Regions from separate parts of the Paenibacillus sp. J31R30 genome, predicted to be linked through region 2. Evidence: riboswitches for the same ligand, from Rfam matches in the RefSeq annotation. Region 2 holds a riboswitch; the other holds the start of a gene.
The links. Region 2 has a riboswitch for thiamine pyrophosphate ahead of AC58QO_RS17660 (thiamine phosphate synthase). Riboswitches for the same ligand answer to the same signal wherever they lie in the genome.

Region 1: linked by a shared signal. The riboswitch ahead of AC58QO_RS29775 (ECF transporter S component) and the one ahead of AC58QO_RS17660 (thiamine phosphate synthase) in region 2 are both predicted to bind thiamine pyrophosphate.

What each region holds. Positions count from the first base shown of each region.
Region 1 covers NZ_JCAUAV010000015.1:113,743-129,790, reverse strand. The annotation lists gene AC58QO_RS29840 (CehA/McbA family metallohydrolase) at 1-504, opposite strand, end outside; gene AC58QO_RS29835 (carbohydrate ABC transporter permease) at 518-1,381, opposite strand; gene AC58QO_RS29830 (ABC transporter permease subunit) at 1,388-2,263, opposite strand; gene AC58QO_RS29825 (extracellular solute-binding protein) at 2,336-3,754, opposite strand; gene AC58QO_RS29820 (LacI family DNA-binding transcriptional regulator) at 3,782-4,816, opposite strand; gene AC58QO_RS29815 (DUF2269 family protein) at 5,103-5,612, opposite strand; gene AC58QO_RS29810 (response regulator transcription factor) at 5,767-6,459, shown strand; gene AC58QO_RS29805 (sensor histidine kinase) at 6,456-7,826, shown strand; gene AC58QO_RS29800 (nitroreductase family protein) at 7,827-8,414, opposite strand; gene AC58QO_RS29795 (S-layer homology domain-containing protein) at 9,272-10,639, shown strand; gene AC58QO_RS29790 (YuzC family spore coat inner layer protein) at 10,765-11,160, shown strand; gene AC58QO_RS29785 (energy-coupling factor transporter transmembrane component T family protein) at 11,228-12,025, opposite strand; gene AC58QO_RS29780 (ABC transporter ATP-binding protein) at 12,016-13,539, opposite strand; gene AC58QO_RS29775 (ECF transporter S component) at 13,556-14,152, opposite strand; TPP riboswitch at 14,289-14,399, opposite strand; gene AC58QO_RS29770 (methyl-accepting chemotaxis protein) at 14,472-15,917, opposite strand.
Region 2 covers NZ_JCAUAV010000004.1:144,370-160,417, reverse strand. The annotation lists gene hflC (protease modulator HflC) at 1-309, opposite strand, end outside; gene hflK (FtsH protease activity modulator HflK) at 306-1,316, opposite strand; TPP riboswitch at 1,445-1,543, shown strand; gene AC58QO_RS17660 (thiamine phosphate synthase) at 1,688-2,308, shown strand; gene thiO (glycine oxidase ThiO) at 2,308-3,534, shown strand; gene thiS (sulfur carrier protein ThiS) at 3,518-3,721, shown strand; gene AC58QO_RS17645 (thiazole synthase) at 3,726-4,493, shown strand; gene thiD (bifunctional hydroxymethylpyrimidine kinase/phosphomethylpyrimidine kinase) at 4,729-5,571, shown strand; gene thiE (thiamine phosphate synthase) at 5,568-6,221, shown strand; gene AC58QO_RS17630 (ArsR/SmtB family transcription factor) at 6,795-7,406, shown strand; gene AC58QO_RS17625 (aminopeptidase) at 7,410-8,525, shown strand; gene AC58QO_RS17620 (MmcQ/YjbR family DNA-binding protein) at 8,602-8,919, opposite strand; gene AC58QO_RS17615 (AraC family transcriptional regulator) at 9,065-9,916, opposite strand; gene AC58QO_RS17610 (sugar phosphate isomerase/epimerase family protein) at 10,060-10,911, shown strand; gene AC58QO_RS17605 (nucleoside phosphorylase) at 11,245-11,976, opposite strand; gene AC58QO_RS17600 (sulfite oxidase-like oxidoreductase) at 11,978-12,655, opposite strand; gene AC58QO_RS17595 (ABC transporter permease) at 12,688-13,611, opposite strand; gene AC58QO_RS17590 (ABC transporter permease) at 13,595-14,662, opposite strand; gene AC58QO_RS17585 (ABC transporter ATP-binding protein) at 14,655-16,048, opposite strand, start outside.

The sequences.
Region 1 (16,048 bases), on a different contig from region 2:
ACCCGTCTCCCTCGGATATGCAAGGTTCTGACTGTACGTGTTATGATCGGTCATCGCTAGAAAATCACAACCTAGCTCCGCCATTATCTTGGCATTCTCAGCCACGGTCAGCGCCCCATCACTATGAACCGTGTGCATGTGGAGATCGCCCTTAAGCCAACGGCCTTGCATCGTTGTGCATGTCACCTCTACTCGCGCCGTACAACCCGCAGGCGGAATCCGGTACGTCCCTAGTAATACAGACCACTCGCCCGCCACTAATTCGCCGGGGATATAACCAGGGGTCGCTTGTTCTACTTCTATGAAAAATTCAGAGCGCGCGCCCCCGCTCCAACCTCGTACACGCTCGGAATCCTTAACACCTAAATCAATGACACAATCCCCTGGTCCATTCGCTTCCACTTCGATACGAACGTGAATGCGTTCCATATTGCTAGTAACCTGAAAGGGCACCTCCAAATAACGATCCATTTCCTCATTTGTAATCAGACGAGTTATGATCATTGCGCTTCACTCCCTATTCCTTCGTAGCTCCTACCATCAGGCCGGTAACGAAATATTTTTGGACAAACGGATAGATAACAACTAACGGTATCAATGCCAACATAACCCCAGCCATTCGTACATTCGGTGTCATGAATAAATTACTGCTTGTGGAATCAGATTGAATAACCAATGCGCGCAGCGCTACTTGCAGCGTATATAGCTTTTGATTAGTAATATACAATAGCCCCGGCGTAAGCTGATTCCATCGGGACACGAATTCAAACAAAGTAATCGTCGCCAGACCTGGTTTAGCTAGCGGCACATACATGGTGGAGAAAATTCGAAACTCTCCTGCACCATCGATCTTGGCCGATTCTGCCATTTCATAGGATACGGCGCCAAAGAAATTCCGCATTAATAAAATACTGAAGCCAGAGATTAAACCATACAGAACTAATGCGGATACTGTATTTAATAGACCAAGCTCTTTATTTACTACGTAGAGCGGGATCATAACCGCTTCATTCGGCACCATCATCGTGAGAAGAATAAAGCTTGTCAGCAGCTTCCGTCCAGGCAGGCCCTTATGCAGCAGCACATAGCCCGCCATCGCGCAGAGCAGCACATGCGCGAATGAGCCGAGTACCGTGACGAGTACATTCATGCCGAATGGTCTCCACAGCTCGATGCGCTGCCACACCGTCCGGTATCCTTCCATACTTAGCTCCGATGGCCACAACCGAAGTCCTGCATGCATAGACGAGATATTAGAGGAAATCGAAATCATAAAGGTATTCCAAATCGGCAAAATCATGGTAGCCACGAGCAGCAGCAAGAATAGACCGTTGGCTAATTGAAAGGGGAAATCTTGTCTATTTAACGATTTATTCCTCATACGAATTCACTCCTCGTCATAACGGATTAATTTCCTAGTCATAAACACCAGGATTAACGTTGCCAGCACAACCAGAAAGCCTGCTGCTGAAGCGACGCCCATGTTAAACTCAAGGATCCCTTTTTGGTACGTGTATGTCATCAAGACATCAACCTTCCGAGCAATAACAGGATTACTCAGAATCATCATTTGATCAAACATACGAAGCATACCAATCATATTCAGAAGTGTAACGACCTTCATGGTCGGAATAAGCTGTGGTAAGGTCACATAACGAATTTGCTGCCAGCGTCCCGCACCATCCATCCGAGCAGCTTCATATAGGGAAGGGGAGATCGAGACTATTGCAGCTAAGTAGAGAATGCAGGTAAAGCCCATTTCTTTCCACGTATTCGTCAGTATCATTAAATATCGCGCATAATCAACCTCTGCAAAAAAATGAATCGGCTTCGCTGCTCCTAGCAGCTTCAACAGCTCATTGACAAATCCGCCGTCTGGCGACAACATCATGATCCAAATCCCGCCTACAACAACCCAAGAGAATAAATGCGGTAAGTATATGATCATTTGTGTCAGCTTTTTGAACCACGTCTTTAGTACTTCATTCAAGGATAAAGCCACAATAATTGGGGCAAAGAAGCCTAATACGAGCATACCCGCTCCAATCACTACAGTGTTTTCCAATACGCGCCAGAAAATCGGATCATGCCAAACCGCTTGGTAATTCTGTAGTCCAACGAAAGGACGATCCCCGATCATACGGAATTTTTGCATCGATATTTGTAGTCCCTTAAACAACGGGAAATAAGAGAAAATCGCAAAATAGATCACAATTGGTAGCATCATGACATACAACACACGATAGCGAGCCCATGCCGTCACTTGTTATTCCCCCTTGTCTGTGAAAAGTAAAGCGGCGGCTGGGGAGTAGCCCCCGCCCCCGCTTCTGCTCATTTAGTCAATTAAGTTCACAGCTTTCAGCTCATCATGCATCTTCTTCACAGCATCTGCCGCTGGCATTTTGCCCATCATCGCTTGGAACGCATAGTTCGTCACGATTTTCTCAGCATTAGGCCAATCTTTCGTGGAGTTCTCAATCGTTGCGTTGTTATCAAAAATGATTTGGCGCCCTTCGAGTGCACCCGGCAATGTGCCAATCGGATTCTTAAAGTTAGTGTTGTTCGGGAATGGTGCTCCATGATCCATCCCATGGCTAAGACCATCAGGAGTTAACGTGTATTTCCCGTCTTTCACTGTGTAATCTGTCCCTTCAATCCCTAGTGTGCTCAGGATATTACCTTTGTCCGACTGCCAAAACTCCAGGAACTTCACAGCGGTATCCACATGCTCGGCATTCACTGGAATTCCCCAAACACTTGGATCTCCACGACGAAGCATCACTTTGCCATCAGGGCCAACAGCACCTGGAATTGCTTTCGCTTTAAAGTTAGGGTCATCCGTTTTCTTCATATTGTTAAAGAGACCTACCCATGCATCCCAGTACGTAACCATACCTACACGGTTCGTTAGAAAAAGCTCTCTCATTTTGCCAGAATCATTGGTCGCAAAGTTGGGATCTAAAATGCCTTCCTTATACAGCTTTGCAAACCATTCGTAGATAGGAACCGCTGCATCTGTCGCGTAAGGAATCGTACGCTTACCAGCCGCATCAACCACATATTTATATTTCACACCTGCTGCGCTCATAAAGCCCTGAATATCATATAAGCCTGCCGTAGACAATCCGTACGTATCGTCCTTGCCGTTGCCGTCTGGATCCTTCTCTTTGAACGCCTTCAAGGTTTGATAGAAATCATCCAGTGTCTTCGGCTGCTGCAGCTTCAGCTTGTCCATCCAGTCTTGACGAACAGTCGGCAGTGTGCCGCCTTCTGATTTATTAAATACACTGTAGATCTTCCCGCCATTGTAAGTAATCATGTCCCATTCTTTGGTAGGAATGACTTTCGGATCCGATAATACTTTAGAAGCTTTAATTTTATCGTTTAACGGAAGCAGAGCTCCTTGATCAACTAGAACGTCCATATTGCCTTTCCCCATATAGACGAGGTCATACTTCTCGCCAGCTGCTATTGCTGCATAAAGCTTCTTATCGTAATCTGCTGCTGGTTTCTCAATCGTCACCTTAATCCCTGTCAAGCGTTCAACTTCCTTCTCAAATAACGCATTCTCTTCTGGCGTTTTCCCTCCGACAACACCACTGAGAATGCGCAGCGTTTCTTGCTTGGCTGGCTTGGATGTCTCACTAGGTGAGCTTGCCTGTGATTCTGTTCCTGTTTTCGTGCTGCATGCGGTCACAAGTAAACTTGTAGATAGGGCAACAGCTGCGATCATTCCTGCTTTTTTATTCAACATGGGTATGGCCTCCTATTTGGTTCTTCTCTATTTGTTAGTATCTGTTCTCACTTTGGCACATGAATCTCTAAAAACGAGGCTTGCTGGAATTAAGATGCGTTTGACAATGGGGTTCGGTTCACGCAGCTGTTCAATCAGCAGCTTGGCTGCTTCACTCCCTAACACTTCTCCATTCAGCCTAACACCCGTCAGCGGCGGTTTAAATTCAGGAGCATAAATCGAATCGTCGCTAAAAGCGAACACAGATAAGTCTTCTGGTATTCGCAGCTTAAGTTCATCGGCAGCTTGGTAAACGCCTAATGCAACTTTATCTGAATCGGTAATAATGGCCGTAATCTGCGGGTAAGAAACCAGTAGTCGCTTGGTCATCTGATAGCCATAAACCGTCGATGTTATTTTCCCATCCTTATAGACGATGAGCTTAGGTTCAAAAGACACACCTGCCTTTTGGAAGGCTCTAATGAAACCCATTTCGCGATCTTGCGATACTGTTCGTTCCTTCTGTGTGTTCAGAAATGCGATGTGCGTATGGCCTAACTGCAGCAGATGTTCCGTAACAAGTTGTCCCATACCAATGTTGTCGTTATCGACATATGACACACGGGATTCGAACTCTCGATGCGGTCTTCCAATGACTACGAGCGGTAGATTTCGCATGATTCGTTCTGAGATTCGTTCATCATTTTCAACGGGATCGAGAAGAATGTCGCCATCAACAGGGTCTGTCGCTACATACTCAACTTGCTTGGAGAATTGGGTCGACAGTGTGTTTACAAGCAAACGATAACCCTGGCTATAGCACTCTTTTAACACACCATTAAAAAGGCCAAGATGAAACTGACTAAATTTCACCTGTTCACCCGGCATATTAAGTCCAATAATATTCGTACGTTTGTTCGCTAGACTTCGAGCCCAATAATTCGGTCTGTAGTTCAGATCCAGAGCAGCATCCAGAACGCGCTGTGACACCTCCTTGCTAATGGGTCTCTTCTTACTAAACACGTTTGAAACGGTGCTTTTGGACACCCTAGCTACTTTCGCAACATCATCTATGTTTGCCATATGGGCTCGCCTCACTTCTCTTTAATAGTAAACCGGTTTTATCAAGGCAGTTTCATGGCTGGTTAAATGAATTGTAAATAAAACAAGCTTTGTAAATAGGGAGTTTCCACTAATTTCAAGGGTTTTCTAGGTTTTTCAGCATAAAAAATGAAATAAATCATGAAACCGGTTCGACGATTTCCTTTATTACGTTAAACAAAAAAAAGAAGAACCCATGGCTTTTACTCCGCCACTAGTTCTTCTTCCCATTTCGAGTTATGGACTCTTTCATCTTCTATTCTACTCGCTAACTTGCAACAGCCTGCTTTTTCTTTTTCCACGGCCGAAACACCGAAATACAAAGGATAAACACCGTAACAGCGACTTGCACGTAGATCGCATATTGACGCATCGTCTGATTGTGCAGAAACTCTGGATTCGTTAATGCCAGTGCTTTTTCCGTTTCTAAAAGCGTCATATTGGCCAGCATTAACTTATCCACAACGAATATGCCCATGATGGTCTGTCCGACAAAAAGAATCCATTTCACGGTGACCCACCGATGCTTGAAAAACCCCCAGCTTGTCAGCAGGCCATACAAAAAGCCTACAAGCAATGTGCCCACCGCCCCCGTTCGAATAATGCTGTCACTGATGACCACAATCCTTTTATATGTTGCAAGTGTGTCATCATAGGTGGCAAGGCTAATGCCCATATTTAAGGCTAATGAACTCATGATGCCGCCAAAAAATAGCGAAACAAGCGAGATATGCACAATTTTCAACCATTTCATGCCGACTGGACTTAATTTTTTCATTGATAATCCTCCCCATGCGTTAACTAAGGAGCATTATACCTTCACAATGTTGTGAACTTGTGAAGATGCGTTGCGATTTGGATGAATGTCCCCACAAGCTGGTAGAGTAAAGGTATACTAAGTTTAATTCGTTATGGAAATGAGGATTATGGGCATGACACATACGCTTTTACTCGTCGATGATGAGCGACAGGTGCTTGAATTCATGGAGCCCTATCTGCGGCAGGAAGGCTTTCATATTGTAACAGCTACAACGGGAACGCAAGCTTTGGCGCTCGCCCACGAACATAAACCTGCACTCGTTGTCCTAGACTGGATGCTGCCAGAAATGAGCGGAATCGAGGTTTGTCGGCGTTTGCGCAGCGGGTCCAGCCACGTCGGGATCATTATGGTTACGGCGAGAACGGATGAGACGGATAAAATTGTGGGTCTTGAGGTCGGCGCCGATGATTATTTGACGAAGCCATTTTCCCTGCGGGAGCTGGCAGCCCGAATTCGTTCGGTCCTGAGAAGGCTCGCTTTCCATGAAAAGGGCGAAGCGGAGGAACTACAACGCGGCGATTTGACGATTCATGAGGCGAAATGTCTGGTCCGTAAACGGGGCCAAGAGATCTCGCTCACGCCAACGGAGTTTAAGCTGTTAATCACATTGGCAGCGAGACCAGGGATTGTGTACAGCCGACTACAATTGCTGCAAAGCGCGTTGGAGGATGACTTTCTGAACGACGAACGTACCGTAGATGCGCACATTAGTCACCTGAGAAAGAAAATTGAGGACAATCCTTCATCTCCCCTTTTCGTGCAGACGGTATATGGATTCGGCTATCGGTTCGGTGATCAGCTATGAGTGTAAGGCGCAAGCTGTTTATTACGATGATTTCCTTCATTGTGGGAATGGGCATCATCTTTGCAGTGGTCACACAGTTCTTGACGAAGGATGTGCTGCAGGTGATGGTCGAAGCCTCGCGGCAGGATGAAATCGGCGAAGTTTCACAGTCTCTCCTGCAATACTATCAAACGACTGGAGAGACATGGACGGGGATTGAATCTTATTGGGCAGCTCACCTTCCTAAGACATTTAGGGAAAAAGGGGCAAGTGTGATCCTGATGGCTCCGGATTCCCATGTCGTGTTGACGAGCGGGGATACTCCGGTTAAAAGAGTCCGAACCTTCGGCATTCGCAGCAACCTCATGTTGGGTGACGAACGGATTGGCACATTGATCTACCATGATGCAGGTGCGGAAGTGATGTCCCAGCTGCGCATTGGCGTTCTCAGCTCGACCCGTTTCCTGCTCATCGCAGGGACTTTCGTCTTCGTGGTGTTTTCCTTCTTCCTAATCTATTGGCTCGCTAGACGACTAACCGCTCCTCTTCGTTCGCTCATTCCTGTGCTCGATCGATTAGGCAAAGGCGAATACGGCATTCAAGCGCCTGTGACCAGCCGAGATGAGTATGGCAAGGTAGCTGAAGCCTTTAATGTGATGTCTGCGCAGCTCGGGCAAGCAGAGATGCTGCGCCGGAACATGGCCGCTGACGTGGCGCATGAGCTGAGGACACCGCTGACTATCATCAGCGGTAAGCTTGAACTGCTCCAGCAGGAGGCGCATCCCATTCTGCCGGAAGTGCTGCTGCCGCTGCAGGATGAGCTCATTCGCTTAACGCGGCTTGTTGATGACCTCCATCAGCTATCGCTGGCAGAAGCCAAAAAGCTTCCGCTAGAACGGAAGCCTGTTGATATGCATAGTCTTCTAGAACGCATTGTGGAACATCTTGCGCCAGATGCACAGAGTAAGGCTGTGAAGCTCTCACTTCATGGCGCTGTGGAGAATACCGTTCTCTGGGTCGACGCTCATCGGATGACGCAAGTGTTCTATAACTTGTTGACCAATGCCATCCGGTATACGCCCGAGGGTGGTGAGGTCAAAGTATGTATAGAGAGGTTGGGTGATCGTCACCTTCGTCTCTCCGTTCGCGATACTGGCATGGGCATCGATGCCGCGCATCTGCCGTTCCTGTTCGAGCGTTTCTACCGAATGGACGAAGCTCGTGCCCGTAATAGCGGCGGTATGGGGCTTGGTCTCGCCATCGCCAAGCAATTGATTGTGGCCCATGAAGGGACCATCGAAGTGAGCAGTCGATTGGGGGAAGGCTCCGTGTTTACGGTCACGCTCCCCTTCAACACGCGTGCTATATCTAATTTGGTGACGGGGTGATTACTCCGTTACCCATTGCGTTTTCAAGGCAAAAGGAACACGCGCCGCCTTCGTTGGAATGACTTCCGGATAACCAACGTAGATGAAGCCGACCATCTCTTCTTTGCCTGAGAGACCGAAGTTCTCTTGCATTTTCGGATGATACGTGGGATCACCTGTACGCCAGATCGTGCCCAAGCCCAGCGCATGCGCGGCTAGCATCATATTCTGTACAGCGCAGTGCACAGCCGCATACTCCTCAATCACGGGTACGACCGGCTTCTCGGACGGAGACACAGCTACAGCGATCACGAGCGGAGCTCGAAACGCTTTCTTCTCAGTGCTGTTGCGAAGCTGCTCTTCTTCTTCCTCCGTCAGTGCCGCATCTGCACCTGACTTCGCTTCCGCAATGGCGACCTCGGCGTATCCGCGCCCTAATAGTTTTCTGCCTTCGCCCGACATCACCCAGAACCGCCAAGGTTCCGTATTCGCGTGATTCGGTGCCCAGACAGCCGCTTCCAATATCTCTTCAATCAGCGCGTGCTCGACGGGATCCTGCTTGAGTTTCCCAATACTGCGCCGCTGGCGAATCGCTTCTTTCACTTCCATGCTTCCCACTCCCACTTTCAGCTAATATCATAACTTAACTGTACATGTTCCCACACGCATTTTCAATTTCCGTCTTCATCGGACACGATGGCGCAGTGCTCATACAGCCAACAATCTAAGCAAGGGACCCTCCAAGCCATGAATATGGCGGGGGCCTCTCTTTTGTGAAGGCTGCAACAGTGCAAAAAGGCAACCTTTCCAGCGGCTGGACCGCCCGATCTAACATACATGCAAATAGGCAACTATTTCCGCCACCACGCCACTTCTGAGCACCTTTTCGGTCTAAAAGGTTGCACTTACGCACTTATTTCCCACCGTTTCGCCGTTTTCTCCCAAAATAAGTGCCTTGTAGCATCTTTGACCACTTACGCGCAAAAAAAGGATCCCTACGAGCCTAACCTCGCGGGATCCTTTTTCAAATCGTCTATGTATCATACCTTATTTATCTTTTTTCGCGTGTGAACCGTCGCAGTTCCCCTCAACATTTTGCGTGTTTCCGCATGCACATTTACCCATGATCTCTACCTCCTCCAAATGTTATCTTGTTGAGTTCAGTCTACCTCAACTCACTTACATTTGTAAAGTAGTTAATTAAAAGTTAGCAAATGAGGATAATTATCATTCTCAGTGGACCAATTTCACGCAAGTCAGACGTCCTATTCAGTGTTCTATCCGTCGGAAGGAAAGATAACTTCACATGAATTTAGCACTCTCTTGGTTCGACTGCCAGAAATTTGACAGTGACGTGGATGCTCAGGCAAGCTATAGTTGTAGCAACAAGACAAGCACGTGAAATACTAGATGTCCTGATCTGCTAGAAACACAAATCTAGTAACATGCCAAGGAGGCCTTCCTATATGAAATCTAATAAAAAACTTACACTGATCTCGACGGCTGCCATGGCTTTATCCTTATTCACTTCTCTGGCACTCGTTCAACCTGCCTCCGCTGCCGTTAAAACAAGCGCTGATTTTACAGATTTAGCTGGAAGCAACGCAGCTTTGAAGACCAAAATCGATCGTATGATCGCTGATGGTATTTTCGAAGGCGTCTCGGATACAACTTTCGGAATTGCGCAAAATATGACTCGTGCTCAATTCGCTAAAGTGGCTACGAAAATCTACAATGTCCCGGTTGATCTTACTATTAACGTGTCCAGCTTCACGGATGTTCATGCGAATGACACGGCTAACGGTTGGGCGATCCCTTATATTGAAGCGGCCAAAAAAGCCGGTCTCATCGACGGCGTTACAGATACAACCTTCCACCCTGGCGAATCCGTTACCGCGGCCCAGTTGGATACCGTGCTTCTTAAAGGATTAGGAAAAACAGTTTCTATGGCCAGTTCGCCTTGGTACACTGATGCGGTTAAGCAGGCCACTGCACTAGGTATTCATCCAACTAGCAAAGGTGGGGACCAAGCCGCGACTCGTGAGGACCTCGTTCTTAGCTCATATGGGGCTCAAGATGCATTTAACGCTCAGAAGCCGCCGGTCGTATCACCATCTACCCCAAGCAATGTATCCATTGTAGGTGATTACCATTTAGCTAGTGTCATCGATAGTGGTTTAACTAACTCGGCTACAGGTATCATCACAAAAACGATAGCTGAAGATCCTACTCAAAGTAAATTTGCAAAAGAGATCAAAGTAAAATTCACATCACCTGCTGGTGAAGATGTTGCCATTCCGGGAATTGTACAGTCTGTTGTCTCTTTAGATCCTAGCATTGCCAAAGTAGGCCTTACTTCCGACCATCATGCCTACGTGCTGGGGATCAAACCAGGAACTACTGACGTAAGTGTTATTGTGCAAATTGGTACAGGGGAAGCCAAACAACTGCATGTCAGCGTAACTGTCCAGAGTGATCCTGTTACTGTGAAGACTTTGACTGCAGGGGAAACTTCCATTACTGAACTCATGGCAATAGATGTAGCTGACAATGTGTACAAAGCTAATTTCAACGCTTACACAGCCATGGATCTTACGGCTACAGATAGCTATGGAAACATTTACAAGGGCCTCGACATTCCTAATTACAACTTTGCTCTAGGCACTTTATTTATCACGAATGATGTGCGAGGCGAAGCAGGTTCCACTGTTGGCTCGGTATCCGTTGATTCCGATGGCATCGTGCATGTAACGGGAAATGTGACATATTTTGAACTTACAGCTGTTTCAGCAACGGGTGTAAAAGTTACTAGTTACGTTACACTAACGAAATAAAGTGAAGTTGAACGAAGGAATGCAGCTCCCCACCTGGGGAGCTTTTTTTGTACGAGGATGCACACTCGCCTACATCATACATATATTGCTAGTGCCCATCATTTTACAGAAAGGGGTCGGTCTCGATGTACAACGACCCAACCTTGTATCCTTATCCCCCAGTTCAGTATCATCTGTATCCAGTTCATCCCTATCACTATGCACCATACTGGGCGTGGGACCGCGACTTTCCGCCAGTGGATACCAAAATGCTTTCTAATTCAGTCGTGATCTCTGAGCACTTGCTAAAGGATGCCTCCATGGTCGTCAAAAAGCTCACAGACCCCTCAATCGCACAGCAATTAATGACGAATGCTCAAAGCGGCAACAAAAAAGAAGTAGATCGTATCGTTAATACCTTCGGTAGTGACTCGAATATCGAAACTAGCTACTCTCCCAGTGCTGTACAGTTCGTGGTTGGTCCACGCATCACCGGAAATCCATGCTGCCGAGTCACCCTAATGCTCAAATGGGGCGAATAATGAAAAAGAGCAATCCAATCCTCATAAGGGGTTAGATTGCTCTTTTTGATTTACTTCTCCTACACAATCAACGGATATCCACACTGCTCAGAAGCGGCCACGTTACCGCTAGCCAATGAGCTGCTGCAATGAGCATGACCCAGTAGAGGCTGTAATACACATCCAACTTGGAGTAGGAGGATACATAATAGTACGTGCGTTTACGACTCATCGAAAAACGCTTCGCTTCCATCGCCACCGCCGTCCTGTGGGCACGGCGAATGCTTTGAGCCAGCAGCGGAATGGCGATCATCCGCATCGTGGTGTACCACGACGTCAGCGGATTCCGCTGCTTGCGCTTGCCCCTGACCTTGAGCGCATAGCGAAGCGTCTGCAGCTCTTCAAGGATGACTGGCAGCATGCGCAAGGCCGCCAGGAAGCTGTACGCATACTTCGGCGCGACCTTCCACTGCTGCATCATCGCGTAGAACAACGCGACAGGCCGCGTGGTCAAACTGAACAGCAGGCCTACGGCGGCCACCTGCATACCGCGCAAACCAAGATGGATGCCGCGGTAGAAGCTTTCCTCGGTGATGCGAATAATCCCCAAGTGAAACCATAGGGTCTCTCCGTTTCCGAACATCATCATCCCAGCTGAGGATGACACAAAAAGCAGCAGAAATGGCGAAGTATACAGCAGCAATCTTTTGGCTGGATGACCCGACAACAAGGCTAGCGGGAGCAATGCGCCGATCGTCAGGAACAGCATCATGTTGATATTATGGGTGAAGACGACCACGATGAATAGCAGAATCGACAAGACGAGCTTCACCCCCGGGTTCACCCGGTGCAGCCACGTTTCGCGAAAGCTGAACGTTATTTGCATAGCTGCGGCTCACCTCCCGTGGCTAATCGAGCTGGCGCGGGCGCGCCTTCCGTCACGCGCCCAGCTTCGACCTGCCAGACGCGCGTGGCCCAGCGCTGGACGATCTCGTGATCGTGGGTCACCATCACGATCACGGTTCCGCTGGCGCGCAGCCGCTCCAGCTGCTCGAGCATGCGCAGCGTGCCGCGCGCATCGAGCCCGAAGGTGGGCTCATCCAGCAGCAGGATCCGCGGCCCGCGAACCATCGCGGACGCCACACTGAGCCTGCGCTTCTGGCCCATCGAGAGCTGGAACGGGTGCCGCTCGCGCAGCGCGAGCAGGTCGTACTCTTGGAGTAGCTGCTCAGCCGCTGCCCACTGGCCCCTCTGCTGACCCTTTGGCAAGCCATAGCTCAGCTCTTCCTCCACGGAGTTCGTGACGAACTGGAACTCTGGGTTCTGAAACACGAAGCCGACTTGCTCCGCAAGCTGCTCGACTTTGTTGCCCTTCACACCCGCGATCACACAGCTTCCGCGGGTCGGGATGAGCCGCATGATCGCGAGGAGGAGCGAGCTTTTGCCAGCACCGTTGGCACCGATAACGGTGATCCAGTCACCTGGATAGACGCTAAAGTTATCCACAGAGGTCCTGATCTGCCCGCCGCGAAGCCCTGCGAAATCCTGAAAAACCATAACGGGCTCAAGGGACTTTGCGCCTTCTGGTGCTCTCCTCGGGTCGTCTCTTCTCACTCCCGCTAGCTCTTGACTGATCCCCTGTTCCAGCACTCCCGCAACAGCCCTATTTCCTTGCTCCTTGGCATAATCCTCCCACACCGCGGGATACCAAATGCCATATTCCCTCATTTGATCTTTGTACATCTCGAACATGGCTTGCGGCGGTCCATCTGCTAGCACCCTACCCTCGGGTGTCAGGATGATCAATCGATCGAGTAAATCCAACATGCCGCTAATTTTATGCTCTACGATGAGAAGGGTTTTGTCCCCGCTTATCTTCCTGATCGTGTCCCATACTTGTTTCGTGCCCTCATCATCTAGCAGCGCCGTGGGCTCGTCGAGAAAGAGCACCTCTGGCTCTAGCGCCAGCACACTAGCAATCGCTAGCCGCTGCTTCATCCCTTGAGACAGCGTACTTATCAGCGTGTGCGCATCACTCATCTGCAGCCCAACCAAGTCCAAATAATGCCGAATACGCGCAGGCATCTCTTCCCTTGGCACTTCCTGATTTTCCAGCACGAACGCGATCTCTTCGTCAATATAAGGCATACAGAACTGTGTATCCGGATCTTGAAACACATACCCCCACCGGCTAGGTCTGTGAATCTCATCCGCTTTCAGCGGCAGCTCGATCATGTCAGGCACGATCCCGCTTAGTACCTGAAGCAGGGTCGATTTGCCGCAGCCGCTTGGCCCCAGAAGCAGTACTTTCTCGCCTGGCCTGGTGGAAAAGGAAACCCCCTGAAAGATCAGGGGGGCGTCATCGCCAGGATATTTTAACCTCAGATTCGTAACGCTCATTCCCTCACTCATCTTGTTACCCCAGTACGTCGTAATCTTTTTTGGACACCGGACGAATCAGATTCAGTACACCTGTGCGAGACAATGCACTCGTTAAATAGTACGCGAACACGCCAGCGATCAAAGCGCTGCCCAGTAATCGCAGGCTAATGAACAATACGTAATTCCAGAAGCTGAGCTGTTCAATATAGCCATAATAGGTATCCACGAAGATGGACATGATCGCTGAAGCGAAAGCCGCGAGGATGGTTACCCCAACATTCGTACGGCGATAGCGGAATGCCGCAAACACTAGCTCCGCACCAAGCCCTTGAAGTAAACCAAATACAAGCGTCCCCACTCCCCAATGCCCGCCATACAACGCCTCAATTGTTGCTGCCGCCAGTTCTGCTAATAGGGCAACTCCTGGCTTTCGGATAACGAGGAACGCGAAGGTAGCTGCCATGAACCACATCCCATAGCTTAACTGCTCCACATGCAAGCCTAGCGGCTTCATCAGATCGTACAACGGTCCCCATACCCGATAAATCACACCGAACACCGCGGATATCACAATCGTGATCAAAATATCGGTCAGCTTCAACCCTTGTTTTCTTGCTTCCTTTTGCGCCATCTTCTACTCGACTCCTTTTCCCAAATCCATATTTGTCAATGAGATAGGCGAACACGCCAACCTTGGATACATGGTCTTCTTCGCCCCTTGGGACAAAAAAAGCCCGCCGGATTAACGGCAGGCTTGAACATTCGTGCATAAAAAGCACATAAGGTCTCTACGCTGGCATTATCCAGATCAGATTAACGGTCAGTGGCATAGGGCCACTATCTCAGCCTGACTTCATCAAGCACCCGTGTTGCTATTCATTTGGCTTAACTGTAGCGGATTAGCCGCTTTTTGGCAATCCTTTTTTTCCCAAAGACTGAAAGCATAACGCTTATTTCTCGATCAGATGTTTCAGATCCTGCGTTAACCCGCTCAATTGACGGATGCTGTCCACAATATCCTGTACGCGGTGCTGCTGAACTTCAGCGCTAGCCAATACTTCCTGAACGGAAGCTGCCGACTCTTCTGTGATCGCTGCAACGGACGTCATCTCTTCTGCGACACGCTGTGAGGAGACTTGCAGTTGTTGATTCATGCGTTGCAGATGCTCTGCTTGCGCCATGACTTCCACTGTATTCGTGTTGATAACCTCGAACAATTGGTTCACGCTATCTGTCGATTTCTTACCTGATTCTACGGCTGTAATCCCAACGGCAACCTTCTCAACAGCTGTCACGACTTTCGCCTGAATCGAGCCGAGGATTTCCGAAATATCAGTCGATGCGATGTGTGCATTTTGCGCCAGCTTCCGAATTTCATTCGCCACAACGGAGAAGCCCTTCCCGTGCTCGCCTGCACGAGCAGCCTCAATCGAAGCATTCAACGACAATAAATTCGTCTGATTCGCGATCTCGGCAATGGTGGAAACAATGTTCCCAATTTTCACGCTCTCTTCATTCACTTCATTCATAATGTCGGAGGTCTCAGTGACGATGACGGTTATATCATTGATTTTGAGCGACAAATCTTCCATCTGAGTCTTGCCCTCGTTCGTCATTCTCGCCGTATCCCGCGACCTGCTGCTCATCGTATTCGATGCCGCAGTGGTCTGTTCAACCGTCTCATTCACATTCTGAATGGCTGATGTAATATCGTTAATGCTGGACGCTTGTGACTCAATACCGATTGTAATTTCCTGAAAAGCAGCAACCACTTCCTCCGTAATTCTACCTGTCACAGCAGCATTCTCTTGCAAGTTTCCACTTGATGTACCAAGCACTTCTGTCGTCGTACGCACGCCTGAGAGTACTTCATCTGTTTTCGACCGAGACAGTTCGGATTCTTTTGCGCTTTTGGCAACATTCGTTAGCATTCTTGTACCGATTTGACCTTGACCGATGAGTGTCATGATCGTGAGCAAATAAAAAGCATTCACCCCGATCGGATCCACCGCTGGAGTTAGCGTTGTTATGTAAAAATTCATATTGATAAGACCCAGCACACCATTCAGCACAAGCGGCTTATAATCCATATATAAAGAAATGAGGGCTAGACTTAGGTACAGAATAAATAGACCAAATAACGAAGCACTATTCGACATGAAAAAATAGGAAATCGCGCTAAGCCCGACCGCAATAACATACTTCGTATACGGAATCGCAATCTTCTTCCACGTTAAAATCGTGCATAAAATGGCAATCGGTACGCCAACCGAAGAAAGGGTTATCATCATAGATACAGATGTATACGCAGCCGCGACCCCAAGTGCAAGACACGCCCATAAAAGCTTAACCATTAAGCCATTTCTTCTGTTTAATTCGAGCAGTTGCTCAGACATCGTTACTCCTCCTATTGCTTTCTACAAATTCAGACATTTTCCAACACTATTCCACAAAGAGGTCCCAAAATCCTCTATTTGAGCTGCCGAAATCTGGTTCATAATAGAAGTTGACTTCTACCCTATATAAA
Region 2 (16,048 bases):
CAGGAACTGCTGAGCATCAACAATCCGCCATACCGTATAGTTATCAACTTCGATCGGCTTTTTATCTTTGGTCAAAATGGAAGTAGGCTTGCTATCATACACCATCTGATATTTGGGAAGCGTACGAACCGATTCAATGAATGGAATTTTAAAATGAATGCCAGGATCCGTTTGAATTCGAACGGCTTCTCCGAACTTGAGAACGACGCGGTATTGCCCTTCTTTGACGATGAAAATGGAGATCAGGAAGAAAAAGACGAGAACGACACCAATGATGGATCTAAAAATCCATTTGCCTTGTAAGGTCATTTCGCAGTCCCTCCTTGTGTCGTGCCTGTTGCAGCAGCAGGTGTGCGCAGCAGCTCATTAATTGGTAAATATTTAACCGTTTCGCCGGTGCTATCGCTGATGAAAATTTTGGCATTCGGCAATATTTTCTCTAACGTCTCGATGATAAGCCTGCTCTCTGTGACTGATTTATTATTCGCATACTCCGCATAGAGGGCGTTAAACTTCGCTACATCCCCCTGCGCATTCAAAATCCGTGATTTCTTCTGAGCTTCGGCATTCTCAAGAAGAGCCTGAGCGTTACCGCGCTCCCTTGGAAGGATATCGTTTTCGTATTTCGTCGCCACGTTAATCTTCGTGTTTTTCTCTTCGCGAGCATTCGTTACGTCTTTAAAAGCATTTTGCACATCGCCCGCTGGCGGCTCGATATCTTGGAACTTCAAATCGACAATATGGATGCCTGTTTGATATTTGGTCTGCATCTCAATCAATCGCTCTTTGACCTTGCCTTGGACCTCTGTTTTTCCTTCTGTAATGGCAAAGTCGAGCGCTGTAGCGCCGATCACCGAACGAATCGCTGCACTCGCGGAATTGCGAAGGAACAATTCGGCATTATCAATGTTGTACAAGTAGTTACGCATGTCACTGATATTCCATTCGACAACGGCATCAGCGGATAAAATATTTTCATCCCCCGTAATCATCATCGCTTCTTCTTCGACGGGTGTAATTTTACCATTGGCTTCACGGAAGCCGATTTGGATACGCTGTGTCTTTTTGGCAGGCAGTACAATGACTTGTTGAATAGGGAAAGGGAGTTTAAAGTGAAGCCCGGCTTCCTTCTCCGTCGTATATTTGCCTAATGTCAAAATGGCCGCTTTCTCATGCTCCTGCACCGTATAGAAGGTGGACTTACCAAAGATAAGAACGAGAACGACAATAAGGCCGATTATGATTTTGGTCATCAAGCCTGGCGGAAGCGAAGTTGGTCTTCGTCGATCGGGTTCAGGCAGTACAAATGGTTCCATTGAAAACACCCCTTTAATATAAGATTTACTGATATGCTATACGAGAAGTATTGGAAATGGTTTCAATAGGAAATTTGTTATTTCCAAGTGTTGGCTGTCATGCTATGATATTGAGTAATTGCATACGAATGAATCCCTAGGGGCGCCGTGAGGCTGAGACAGTGTAGACTGAACCCTTTGAACCTGATCTGGTTTATGCCAGCGGAGGAAAGTGGAACGAGCTTTGGAGCCGATTTAATATCTGTTTATGATGAGGCAGCCTACAACCACTTTCCGGAGGAAAGTGGTTTTTTTATATTTAACGGCGATGTCAGGATGGTTTGCTTGCTTATGAGCACAAGTGATATTTGGTGGAGAGGAGTGGGCTGTAGGTGTCGGAGAAAGAGCTGCATGTCGTATCCAATGGGAAGATTACATGGTCAGAGATAGCGAAGATTGCGGCACAGATTCATCCGTATGTCACAGCAATTCATATTCGTGAGAAAACGAAGTCCTTGGACGAAGTGTTTATCGGTGTACAGTACTTGTTGGAGCAAGGGATTCCAGCTAAAAGTCTGTACATCAATGGTTTCCCTTCTATTGCGCTAGCCTTACAGACAGGGGGGCTTCAGCTTCCAGGCACGACGCCATCGCTTGTTATTCAAGATGAATTGTGTCGAGGGATACAGCGCATCGGAGTCTCTGTGCATCAGGCAGATGAGGCGAAATGGCGTGAAAAAGAAGGAGCCGACTATGTCATGTTCGGCCATATTTTTGCGACAAACTCGAAGCAGGGAGTGCCGCCAAGAGGTTTGGAGCCATTACGACATTTAGTTAATCACGTTAATATTCCGGTGATTGCGATTGGCGGAATGACGCCTGCGAGAGTAAGGTCTGTTCTGGATACAGGAGCAGCTGGCATCGCAGTCATGAGCGGAATATGGGAAGCGGCGGATCCTCTCGGAGCCGTTCAAGCCTATCACGATGAGCTTAGGCAGATAGAGGTGAGTTAATGTCAGCAACAACTAGATCAGATGTCATCATCGTTGGCGGTGGTGTTATTGGTGCATCCATCGCCTATTACTTGGCCAAAAGAGGCCAGACCGTCACGCTGCTGGAGCGCAGCCAGCTGGGCACAGAAGCCTCGGCTGCGGCAGCAGGCATGCTCGGCGCGCAGTCCGAGATGGAGGACACCGGCGCCCTGTTCCAATGGGCGCGCAAGAGCCGTGCTATGTTCCCCGAGCTAAGCGGGGAACTTCGAGAACTCACGGGCATCGACATCGGTCTCGTCCGTGAGGGGCTGCTGAACGTCGCGCTCAGCGACGTTCAAGAGCTAGAGCTGCGCGCGCGGGAGAAGCTCCAACACGCGGCGGGCGAGAAGGCCCAGTGGCTCAGCGCTGCTGAAGCCACGGCCATAGAGCCCGCGCTGAGCGGAGCAACGCGCGGAGCCCTCTACCTGCCCGAGGATGGGCAGGTAGATGCTCCGCTGCTTGCGGCGGCATTCGCGCAGGCGGCTGGGGTGCTTGGGGCGAACGTGCAACCGTTCGCCCAGGTGCAAGGGCTGCTGACCGCGCAGGAGCGCGTCATCGGCGTGCTGACGGCCGCCGGTCCGCTCTACAGCGACCACGTCGTCGTCGCCGCAGGCACGTGGAGCGGTCAGCTGCTTGGGAGCATCGGCATAGAGTTGCCGATGTATCCCGTGAAGGGCGAGTGCTTCTCCGTTAGGACGCCGAAGCCTGTCTTGAAGAAAACCCTGTTCACGCCAGGGTGCTATATCGTTCCGAAAGCCGGCGGACGGCTGGTAGTCGGCGCGACCGTCGTGCCGAACAGCTATGACCGCAAGGTGTCGCTCTCGGGCATAGCCGAGCTGATGGAACGCGCGAGGGGGCTGATGCCCGCACTCGGCGACGCAGAGTGGGAGAAGGCTTGGTCGGGGCTGCGCCCGCAGACTGCCGACGGACTGCCTTACATCGGCAAAGTGCCGACGGTGGAAGGCTTGTATACAGCGTGCGGGCATTACCGCAACGGGATCCTGCTAAGTCCGATCACCGGGAAGGTGATGGCGGATTGGATTGTAGGCGGAGATGGCGTAGGCCAACAAGGGATACAAGCGTTAGCCCCTTGGTTGGAGGCCTTCAGCCCAGATTTTTCGCCAGATACTACGCGAGTGAGTCATCAGGTTGAGGACGTATTTTCAGCCACAGGGAAGGAATTGATTAGATTTGAAACTACACATTAATGGTCAACAAGTAGACGTGCCCGATACGATTCGGACCGTTGTGGAGCTGCTCGCTCACTTCGATTTAAGTGACAAAATGCTCGTGGTGGAGCATAACGCAGCCATTTTACATAAAGAGGATCACGCTGGAGCCGAGCTTGCAGAAGGTCACAAAATTGAGATCGTTCATTTCGTTGGAGGAGGATAAACACATGTTAAAAATCGGTCCATATGAGTTTCGTTCACGTTTACTGCTAGGTACGGGGAAGTTCCCTGATTTTCAGATTCAAAAACAAGCGGTGGATATCAGTGAGTCCCAAATTTTGACGTTTGCAGTACGGCGGATGAATATTTTTGAGGCGAGTCAGCCGAATTTCTTGTCGATGCTGGATACAGCGAATTTCACGCTGCTTCCGAATACCGCTGGTGCCAAGACGGCCGAAGAAGCCGTTCGCATCGCGCGACTAGCGAAGGCATCAGGCCTATGCGACATGATCAAAGTCGAGGTCATCGGCGATGAAATGACACTGCTGCCCGATCCAGTTGAAACGCTGAAAGCTTCAGAAATGCTGCTGGAGGAAGGTTTTATCGTGCTTCCGTATACATCGGATGATGTATTGCTGGCTAAACGTCTGCAAGCACTCGGTGTACATGCGATTATGCCTGGCGCATCACCGATCGGGACGGGGCAGGGGATCATTAATCCGCTGAACTTGAGCTTCATCATCGAGCAGGCGACAGTTCCCGTGATCGTGGATGCAGGGATTGGTGCACCTTCGGATGCGGCGTTGGCGATGGAAATGGGAGCAGACGGTGTGCTTTTGAACACGGCAGTATCTGGTGCGAAGGATCCTGTCAAAATGGCATACGCCATGAAGCTCGCGATCGAAGCGGGACGCGCTGGTTTTGAGGCGGGGCGTATTCCGAAGAAGCGCTACGCGTCGGCGAGCAGTCCGATGGATGGGTTGAGCCGGGTGTAGGTTGGCTTTGGCTAACGGGCACAGAATACGTTATTTGGTTTATATATAATGTTTTGAAACACTAACGGACACAGAGGTCGCTATATAGTAGAATTTCCCGATTACTTGGAGAATTCGGCTGTATAACGGCTGTCGTGTCCGTTAGATTATGGAGATAGTTATGCGAATATCGATAGTGTCTGTCTTGACCGTTAGGTCATATAATTCCGAAGGTTAGTGCGAGAGGGGGAGAACCATGGCGATTTACAAAGCATTGACGATTGCCGGCTCCGACAGTGGCGGTGGAGCTGGCATTCAGGCGGATTTAAAGACATTTCAAGAACTCGGCGTGTACGGCATGTCCGTGATTACGGCAGTAACCGCACAGAATACGCTGGGGGTGCAAGGGGTCTACCCGATGAGCGCGGAAGCGATCGAGCGCCAACTGGCGTCCATTGGGGAAGATTTGCGACCTGATGCCTTGAAGACGGGGATGCTTTTCAGCGGAGAGATTATTCGCATTGTGGCGGCGGCGATTAATCAATATGGCTGGAAGCAAATTGTTGTAGACCCGGTGATGATAGCCAAGGGCGGGGCTTCACTTTTGCAGCAAGAGGCGATTGACGCGATGATTCAGGAGTTGCTGCCGCTAGCTGATGTAGTAACACCGAATATCCCTGAAGCAGAGGCGCTTAGCGGGATGCGGATTACGGACGGGGACTCCCGGCAGAAGGCAGCGATACGAATTCATGCATACGGCTGCAAGCACGTGATGATCAAAGGCGGCCATGAAGCGAATACTGAGCAGGCGACGGACCTCCTGTATGATGGAGCTTCTTTTACCGAGTTTACTTCGAAAAGATTGGTTACCCCGCATACGCATGGAACAGGCTGTACTTTTGCGGCCGCTTTGACGTCGGGATTGGCGCAGGGACTTACAACGAAGGCGTCCCTGCAGCTGGCAAAAAGCTTCATCCAGGCTGCGATTTCGGAGCCTTTACATATCGGAAGCGGGCATGGTCCGACGAATCATTGGGCGTATCAGCAGGGTGTTCGTGCTGTTGATATCAAAGATGTTGCCACGCGAGGTGTGCTATGAACTTGAATGAGGTGCAGCTGCGCGAGGCGCTGCGGTTGTATTTGGTGATGGGCAGCCCTAACTGTGCAGGGGCTGACCCGTATGAAGTGCTGGAAGCCGCCATCGACGGCGGCATCACGATGTTTCAGCTGCGCGAGAAGGGCCCCGGCGCCCTGCAGGGGCCGGAGCTGCTCGCGCTAGGCGCACGGCTGCGCCGCCTTTGCGCGCAGCGCGGGATCCCGTTCATCGTGAACGATGATGAACGGCTGGCTCTAGAGCTTGAGGCCGATGGGATCCACATCGGCCAAGAGGATGCTCCGGCCGCTGCCGTGCGGAAGCGGCTGCCTAATATGATCGTGGGCGTATCGGCCCACGATCTGGGCGAAGCCCAGTCGGCGCTGGCCGAAGGCGCCGACTATCTCGGCGTAGGCCCCCAGTACGCCACGCGCACGAAGCTCGATGCGCGTGAGGTCCAGGGGCCTGCCGCTATTGTGCGGATGCGCGCAGGCGGCATCCAGCTGCCGCTCGTGGGCATCGGGGGCATCGATGCCACGAATGCAGGCGCCGTCATCCGCGCTGGGGCGGACGGCGTGGCGGTGGTTAGCGCCATCGCGGGTGCGCGCTCACCGCGTGAAGCTGCCGAGGCGTTACGCAAGCTGCTCTGCAAGTAGCTACTTACCACCCCTCATTCCACGCTCAGAGTAACGAATGACAAAAATCATTATTTGTTCGTTGAAATTGTGTGGTTTTGAGTATCTGATATCATTATTTGTTCGTTGAAATTACTAGACTTAAACAATTGATAGATGAATACGCCAAAGTTTCTGCCGGAACTATACCATCCTCACTTTCGCGTACTAGGATAACGAATAACAGATGAACTGGCTAGTTCAGCCCGGCTTTTCACTTTCTTAGAGACGTTTCTACCTTTATTGGTGACAGAAACGTCCCTTTTTGCTACCATAGTAGAAAGCTTAATTTCGGTAATCCTTTAAAGCGGTGAAATGTCGCATGGAAAAAGGTCTCGTACTGAATCATTAGGTAGTTAAACCGCAATTGACATAGATTCTGTTTAGCATTATGATACGGTTAAAAAGATTTGACCGTCGTTTAATTAATCTTGATAAGAGATTAAAAGTTGACCAGGAAGTGCATGTCGGAGGGCTTTTTCGAGTTTAATACACTCGTTCTAGTAGATGGCATCTACGTTAAACTTGGTACTAGAGAGGGAGGTCGGATCCACGATGAAACTGCAACCTGTTTATATCATTGAAGAACTCGAACAACTCAAAACAATTAGTGATCCACTCCGCGCTAGAGTACTGCTTTATCTCATAGAGAAGGCTTATACCGGCCAGCAGTTGGCTAAACTGTTAGGGATGGCGCGCGCAAAGGTGCATTATCATTTGAATGAGCTTGAGCGTCATAATTTAATTTTTGTTGTTCGTACGGAGCTTAAGAATGGTATTGTACAAAAATTCTATCGTGCTGTAGCACGTGGTTTTGTGCCTGGCGAGAACTTGCTCCCATATGTTTCGGAAGTAGAAAATTATTACCGAGAACGTACTTTGAGCGTACTTGGACATGCTAGAAACAGAGCAATTCATGCGCCAGAAGAGGCGTTTCAAATTCCGTCCCCCGACAGATCCCAATGGCCTATTCTTATGACGCAGGTTGAAGTGCAGATGAGTAGAGCGAAATTTACCGAATGGTTGAGGAAATTCCGCGCTTTAATCTATGAGCTGGACGCTGAGCAAGAAGAGAATGGGGACTGGTTCTATTTGACGACGGTCGGCTTTCAGACGCATGAGAGGGGATTTGACCCCGTCGAACCCGCCACCGAAGAGGAGAGATAACACATGTTGGATCCTAGATTAACTAAGCTTGCTGATGTATTGGTGAATTACTCCGTGAAAGCGAAAGCTGGAGAAAATATTTTAATTGAAGCGTACGGCATTGATTCTGCGCTGGTGAAAGAAATCGTGAAAAAGGTTCACGCTGCTGGCGCGCATCCTTTCGTAAACTTGCGTGATCATGCGGTGATTCGCGAGCTCGTTATGAACGGTACTGAAGCTCAAATGCAAACGTGGGCGGATGCTGATGCGTTCCAAATGAAACAAATGCAAGGTTACATAGGTGTACGCGGCGGCGCAAATATTTATGAACTGTCGGATATTCCGGCTGATCGAATGAAGTTGTACAATTCCGTGTACTATCAACAGGTTCATTTTGATGTCCGTATTAAAGATACAAGATGGGTTGTTCTTCGCTACCCAACGTCGTCCATGGCGCAGCTGGCTAGTATGAGCACAGAAGCGTTCGAGGATTTCTACTTCAATGTATGTACGATGGATTATGGCAAAATGTCCAAAGCGATGGATCCGTTGAAAGAGCTTATGGATCGCACAGACAAAGTGCGTTTGGTTGGTCCTGGCACGGATTTGACGTTCTCGATCAAAGGCATCGGCGGCGTGAAATGCGATGGAGAGCTGAACATTCCAGATGGCGAAGTGTACTCCGCTCCAGTGCGTGATTCCGTTAACGGTATCATTTCGTACAACACGCCTTCACCGCATGATGGCTTTATTTTTGAGAACGTTGTGCTTCATTTCGAAAATGGTAAAATCGTTAAAGCGACAGCGAATGACACGGATCGCATCAACGAAATTTTCGATATGGACGAAGGTGCACGCTACGTTGGTGAGTTCGCTATTGGCGTGAATCCTTATATCAAGCATCCGATGAAGGATATTCTGTTCGATGAGAAAATCGACGGCAGCTTCCACTTCACACCAGGGAATTGTTATGATGATGCCTACAATGGCAATAAATCCTCGTTGCACTGGGACATGGTCAACATTCAACGTCCTGAGTACGGCGGCGGTGAAATTTGGTTTGACGATGTGTTGATCCGTAAGGACGGCCTGTTCGTATTGCCAGAGCTTCTCGTATTGAATCCGGAGAACCTGAAATAGGTTGCCCGTTTTATGAAAAAAGGTTGTCCATCGTCGTTATAGACGTGGGCAACCTCTTTTTTGTTGCAAACAAGCTTTATGACATTGTGACTTTCAACTGCTGGACGAGCTTCTTTGGCGCAGTTCGCGCATACCCTTCCACGATCAAGTCCTGAATCTCTGTCCATGGCACGAGTTCAACGTTCAAAATGCTAACCCAGCCATGACGGCCAATATAAGGCGTTTTGTGATAAGCTGTGCCGTCCTGACCTAAGAGGAACTCCTGCGTAGTAAGGTTCGTTTTGAGTGATGTTGAGATTTGGCCATCGGTCTCGCCCATAAAAATAAAAGGTTTGTCTTTGACACGAAAGGTGGTGTGGCCAAAGCCATCTACCTTTTCTTCTACTTCTGGCAGCGTAGTGCAATACTCACGGATTCGGGCAAGAAGGGCTAGTCCTTGAGTGGATTGAATTTGATCGTGTGACAGATGGAATCAACTCCTACGGATGGATTTGAATGTTCAAAGGGGATTGCGATTTTCCAAGGTGAGCTTCGGCCTTTTAAACTCGTCGCTGCTGCGATTGGTACTGCCGCGGCGGCAGTCCGACAGCCTTTTTAAACGTGCGAATAAAGTTTGAATAGTCATTGAAGCCTGCGAGCTGGCAAGTGTCGGTGACTGTGGAGCCCTCGCGCAGCAAATGCTTCGCCTTGGCAATACGCTTGAACAGGATATGCTCGTGAATCGTGCTGCCTGTATGTTTTTTGAACAGACGGCATAAGTACGATCGGTTCATGTAGACGACCTGCTCCAATACCTCGAGGGAGAGGTCTTGATCTAGATTTTCGTCAATGTAAGTGAATAGGGAGGAGAGCTTGTCTGGCATCATGACTTGCTCTTCTTGTTTGCCTTGATTCTGAAAGATCCGATTAATAAAAACGAGCAGTTCAATGAAGGTCGAAACGTACAGGATCTCTGATCCTGGAAGTGCTTGAGGACGCCGATACATTTCCATGCGCTCATAGAGCTTCATGATGTCGTCGATTTGCGGCGGCGTCAGTCTCATCCGATTTTGCTCACCAAAAACGCGGTTATCAAAGCAGTCCAACAGGTTGAACTGTGGAGAATTGAATTGCTGCAACAGAGCGGGATTGAAATGAATAACGACGTTCTCGTAACGCTGTTTTTTCGATTGAAAATTAGGCCGATGAAGCTCATTGCTATGCATAATCAGCAGGTCGCCATACTGCAGGGGATATACTTGCTTTTCGATAAAATAATGAACGTCACCTGTAAGGAAGAAGTAGATTTCATATTGATCCTGGTGCTGGTGGAAATCCAGCGGGATTGGATTATGGGTGACCGCATGTCGAAAACTGATCATCCGATTGAGATTGTTATATATTTCCTGCATGTGAAGATCTCCTCTATATGAGCCCTAGTCAATATAAGCAAACTTTTGCCCAATTAATGCAATGAATACGTTTTTATTATACTGCAAAATATAGGAGAGTTAAACATTCAACCTGATCTGCTTATACTTAAGGAGGATTATATATGAAATTATCCGTATTTACTGTCGCAACACCAGATTTAACACCTGAAGAGCTTGCTAAAGCGGCCGCTGCTGCTGGTATTACTGGCATTGAGTGGCGCTTCAAAGATATCCCTGCGGACGCAGTGGGAGAGACTCCATCCTTCTGGAGAAACAATCTGTGCTCCATCGATCCATCGGCTTCGGATGCAGAACTAGACCGCTTCAAGCAAGCGGCGCTTAATGAAAACCTAGTGAATCTGAGCATTACACCGTATTTGAATAACTGTGATGTAGCAGAAACGGAGCATGTCTTCAAAGCAGCTCAAAAAATAGGCGTTCCGTTCATTCGTGTAGGCGTGCCTGGTTACGATAAAAGCAAAAACTACAACGATTTGTTCGCCAAAGCGGTGGACTACCTTCACCATTGCCAAGAGCTTTCGCAGCAGTATGGCGTGAAAGGCTTGATTGAAATCCATCACCAAACGATTTCGACCAGCGCAAGCTTGGCGCACCGACTCGTTTCTGGCTTCAACCCCGACCACATTGGTGTGCTTCACGATGCAGGTAACATGGTGCATGAGGGCTTCGAGAACCACCGTATGGGCCTTGAATTGCTCGGACCTTACCTTGCGCACGTGCATGTTAAGAATGCCGCATGGACGCTTACAGGCGAGGAACAAGACGGCATTAAGCTTTGGAAAAGCGAATGGGCACCGATTGATGCGGGTATCGTGAACTGGAAGCAAGTACTTGGCGATTTGAAAGCAGTCGGCTACGACGGCTACCTCGGAATCGAAGATTTCAGCGGTCAATTTGGTTCACAAGAGATGCTGAATAACTTCTCAGCGAAAGTGAAGCAATGGTTGGCATAATTGTATAAGAGAAAAAACCTTCAAAATCACTGTAAGTGGGATTGAAGGTTTTTTTTGTTTGGTTATTTGGTGGCAAAAATGCAAAAGAGCATCCTTTTCAGGGGAATGAACTTGAACGTTTTAAATAAGTGCAAAAAAGCATCCTTTTGGATCGGAAAGGTCTTGAAAGGGCTGAAATCGTAGAAATTGATGCCTTTTCGCATCAATTTCAGCCGAAATCGTTGATTTATTAGAAAAAAGATGCACTTTTGCACTTCTCAGCCAAGGTGGTGCATGTAAGCTGGTGGTTGCAATAAGGTGGAGCTGCTAACTGAATAGATAGCTTATCTATCTCTATTTACCTTCCGTATGCAGCTTCACAATCGCACGAATCGCAGCATCAATCTCCCGCTCGATAGCGCCAGAAACGACATCCGTATGCGGATTGTATACTTCCCGCAGATCGGCATCGGCATAGCCATCCAAGGCGACGATGGCTCCAGCACGCACACCACGAAGGGAAGCGATGACATAGAGGGCGGCAATTTCCATCTCGACCGCTAATGCGCCAGCTTGCTTGTATTTACGATGAGGGAATTCCTCGACGCCTTGGAAGAAAGCGTCCAAGGTCACGGTAATTCCTTGCTTCACGAGTCCGTCGGTTTCAGAAGCGGCTTCGTACAGCGCGCGGGTAACCGTGTGATCAGCAACCGCAGGGAAGCCATGTGGCACCAACTGGCGAGTTAAGCCTTCTTCGCGTACCGCTGCGGTGCTTACAACGAGACTCCCAGGTGGCACATCGGCGGAATAAGATCCAGCAGTGCCGACGCGAATTAGCGTCGTGACGCCACCTTTGATGAGCTCCTCGAAGCAAACTGCCGCTCCTGGCGACCCGACACCATGACTGACAACAGTGATAGGAACGCCTTCCTTTTCGCCAACGAAGGTCCGGTATTCCCGGCTGAAGGAAAGCTCGCGTGCGTTGTCCAGCTTGCGCGAAATAGCTTCTGCTCTGAACGGGTCGCCGCACACGATGGCATAAGGAGTTAAGTCTTCCGAATTGACTTGTAAGATAGGTAAAAGCAACTTAATCGAACTCCTTTCTGACCCACTCGTCTTCTGGGATGGGAATAGCCTCACCTGAGAAGCGCTGCTCTTGGAACGGATCGGCGACGTTATGGAAGCCATTGCGCTCCCAGAAGCCTTCGCGGTCTTCCGCCATAAACTCGATGCCGCGAATCCATTTGGCGCTTTTCCAAAAGTAGAGATGAGGGACGACGAGACGAAGCGGCCAGCCATGCTTAAGCGTGAGTGGTTTGCCATCGAAGGTCATAGCCAATAAGATATCGTCACCCATCAGATCAGCGAGCGGCACATTCGTTTCATAGTCATTGTCCGCATGAATCATGACATATTTGCCTTCTGGTTTAACATCGATTAGTTGAAGGAAATCTCTGAAGCGCACGCCTTCCCATACCGTATCCAGCTTGGACCAACGGGTTACACAGTGAATATCACACTGGATTTGCGTGCGAGGCAGGGCCAGTATGTCGTCGTAGCTGAATGTTTTCTCTTCGGCTACTTGTCCGAAAACGCGCAGTGACCACTCCGCCATATCATAGTTCGGTACTTCGCCCTCATGCAAAATGGGGAAGCGTTCCGTAACCGCCTGGCCTGGCGGAATTCGACCAGCAAGCTCTAGTGGAACTTCTACAGCGGGAATTTGCATGCGCTTGATGCGTTCCGCTTTGGTGTCTTTATGCATCTGCCATCCTCCTAAGCTTATGCGTATCTCTTTTATCGCGAACTGCCATTCGCTTTCTGGGCATCCGCCAAGTAATTGCTTTTACGGAAGAACAGCATCGCAAGCAATGTCACGATATAAGGCAGCATTTGTGTGAAATGGGTTGGTAATGAGAAGCCTTGAAGTCGGATACTGAACGCATCCATTAAACCAAACAGCAAGCTGGAAGCCATGACGCCAATCGGATTGGCCTGTCCCAGCATGGTTGCAACGAGTGCGATGAAGCCGCGGCCTGCGGTCATGCCTTCGGTGAACATGGTCACTTGGCCCAGTGAAAGCTGTGCGCCAGCTAGTCCGCAAAGGACACCACAGATGAGAACAGCCAAGTACTGCATCCGATTGACCTTAATACCGATACTTTTCGCGGCAACCGGGTTTTCCCCGACAGCGATCATACGGAAGCCGATTACTGATTTGAATAGTAAATACTGAAGTGCGAATACAAGCACAAAAGCTAGATAAACAAGAGGGGAATGTCCGGAAATGATCCCGCCAATAACAGGGATATCTTGAATGAAGGGGATGTCCCACTTCGGAAGTCCGATCATATTTTTATCATAGTAAGCGCCTTTGACATTAAAAATGGCTTTCAAACAAAAAGCGGTTAATCCTAAGGCTAAGAAGTTGAATGAAATACCGACGACGATGACATTCGCTTGCAAATGGATACTCATATAAGCAAATATCAGTGAAAACAGCATGGTTACGGCAATGGCTATGATCACGGCAAGGAATACGTTGCCTGTGTAGTAGTTGCCAACTATTGCCGAGAAGGCGCCGACCAAGACGAACCCTTCCAAGCCGACATTAAACAATCCGACCCGCGAACAGATCGCCCCGCCGAGTGCTGCAAGAAGAATGGGAGCGACCATGCGAAGCATGGAGTTAAATAAAGACACATCAAGAAGATGCTCCATCGCTCTTGCCTCCTTTCCGACGTTTCCATAGGGTAAAGCTGAATTTAGCAGTTACAAAAAGAATGAGCAATGATTGAATAACACTGGATATCTGCAGTGGAATGTCTGTATTCCGTTCAACACCCATGCCTCCGGTCTGCAAGGCAGCAAGGAGAAGAGAGGCGATGGCTGTACCTAAGGGGTGAGCTCCCGAAAGCAGAGTCGCCATGATGCCTGACCAAGCGTAGCCTGGATTCGATATCATGCCATCCGTATAGCGATACTGCATGCCGAGCACCTCGATGGCTCCAGCAAGTCCAGCGAAGCCGCCGCTGGCGAACATACTCGTTAGCATGACTTTTCGTCTATTTACTCCGCCGTAGGCTGCAAATAGCGGGTTATAGCCCAGCATCCGAATTTCATAACCAGCAACGGTATATTTAATGAACAAGAACAGGAGAATGGCTAATCCAATCGCTATGATGAAGCCAGGATGAACGCTCATACCTTGAAACAACTTGGGAAGCCATACGCTCTTATCAATCATCATCGTTTGGGCGAGCGCTGCTGAACCTGATTTGTCTTTGAGCGGATAGGCAACTAAATATCCTGCGAATAAAGCCGCAATATAATTAAGCAACAACGTTGTAATGATCAAATTCATTCGGAATTTAGCGTCAAGCCAGCCTGCGAACGCTGACCATATGCCGCCTGCTAGAATGCCGCCAAGGATGGCAGCCAGCAATTTAAATAGCGGAGGTCCGGGCAGATACAGAGCAACCATGGCGCTGGATAAAGCGCCAAGAATCATTTGGCCTTCCGAACCCATGTTGAAAAATCCAGCACGAAAGGCGATGGAAACGCCTAACCCAACAAGAATGAGTGGCGTGGCGCGTGTTAACGTATTCGTGAAATAGAAGAAGTTGCCGAAGGCACCTTTCCACATCTCGGTGTATGTTTCAACGACGGACCCGCCAATCAGCGTAATGGCAATCGCCCCACCGAGTAAACCAATAATAACGGCTAGCAGCGGTTGAATCCAAGCGCTTAGATTGAGTCGACTTTTAAGCATCTGAATTTCCTCCTGCCATCCATAAGCTAATTTGCTCTTCTGTTGCTTCTTCTGCGGATAATTCGCCGACAATTCGTCCTTCATACATGACAACGATCCGATCGGACAGCTTGAGAATCTCTGTTAATTCGGAGGAGACTAAAAGAATAGCTCCCTGTTCATCTCTTTTGCGGAGGAGTTCTTCATGAATCAATTCCATGGCCCCAATATCGACACCGCGAGTAGGCTCGGCTGCAATGAGGAAAGGTTGTTTCTGCGCAATCTCTCTGGCTACAATAAGCTTCTGCAAATTACCGCCGGAGAGGAACTTCACTTTGGTATCTTGAGAGCCAGCTTTAATCTGAAATTGCTGGATGAAGCCGCTCACCATGTGACGGAGCCCCGAGCCTTGCAAAAAGCCTGAGCGACTTTTGGTTTTATGATGGCCCATCGTGCCATTTTCTAACACAGTGCCTTCTTTGGCAGCACCCCATTGATAGCGATCCTCAGGTACATGGGAAAGCCCAATTTCTCTGATTTCGCGAACGGAGCGCCCTCGAACAGGTTTACCTAATAATTGAATTTCTCCCTGATCAATCGGTTGGAGGCCGGAAATCGCTTGAATCAATTCCGATTGGCCGTTTCCTGAAATACCAGCAATACCAACGATTTCCCCGGCTTTTACTTGCAAATTAACTCGATCGAGCACAGGCTTTCCTTTTTCGCCAAGAATGGAAATGTCTTGAACCTGGAGAACAGTTTGACCTGTCGTCAACGCTCGTTTCTTCAGCTGCTTCAAATCTCGTCCAACCATTAACTTGGATAGTTCCTCAATGTTCGTAGCACTAGCGTCAACGGTTCCCGTCACCTTCCCGTCCCGAAGCACGGTAACCCGATCGGCAACCTCCATCACTTCATGCAGCTTGTGCGTGATGATGATGAAGCTCTTGCCCTGATTGGCCAGGCTTCTCATAATGACGAGCAGCTCCTTGGCCTCCAGCGGCGTAAGTACCCCAGTGGGCTCGTCCAGAATGATAATGTCGGCCCCTTGGTACAACACCTTCAAGATCTCAACGCGCTGCTGCAGACCTAGCGGGCAGTCTGCTACCTTCTTGCGCGCATCAATCGGTAAGCGATATTTCGCACAAAGCTCTTCAACCTGTGAGATCGCTTTTTTACGGTCAAAGGCAAGACCAGCTTTGGGTTCGTTGCCAATCACGATATTTTCAGCCACGGTAAACGAAGGGAATAGCATGAAATGCTGATGCACCATACCGATTCCATGACGAATAGCGTCCGTGGGATTGGTAAAAACAACTTCTTTGCCATTCAGAAGAATGCTGCCAGCCGTAGGCTGCTCCATGCCGTACAAGATGCGCATTAGGGTTGTTTTGCCAGCGCCATTTT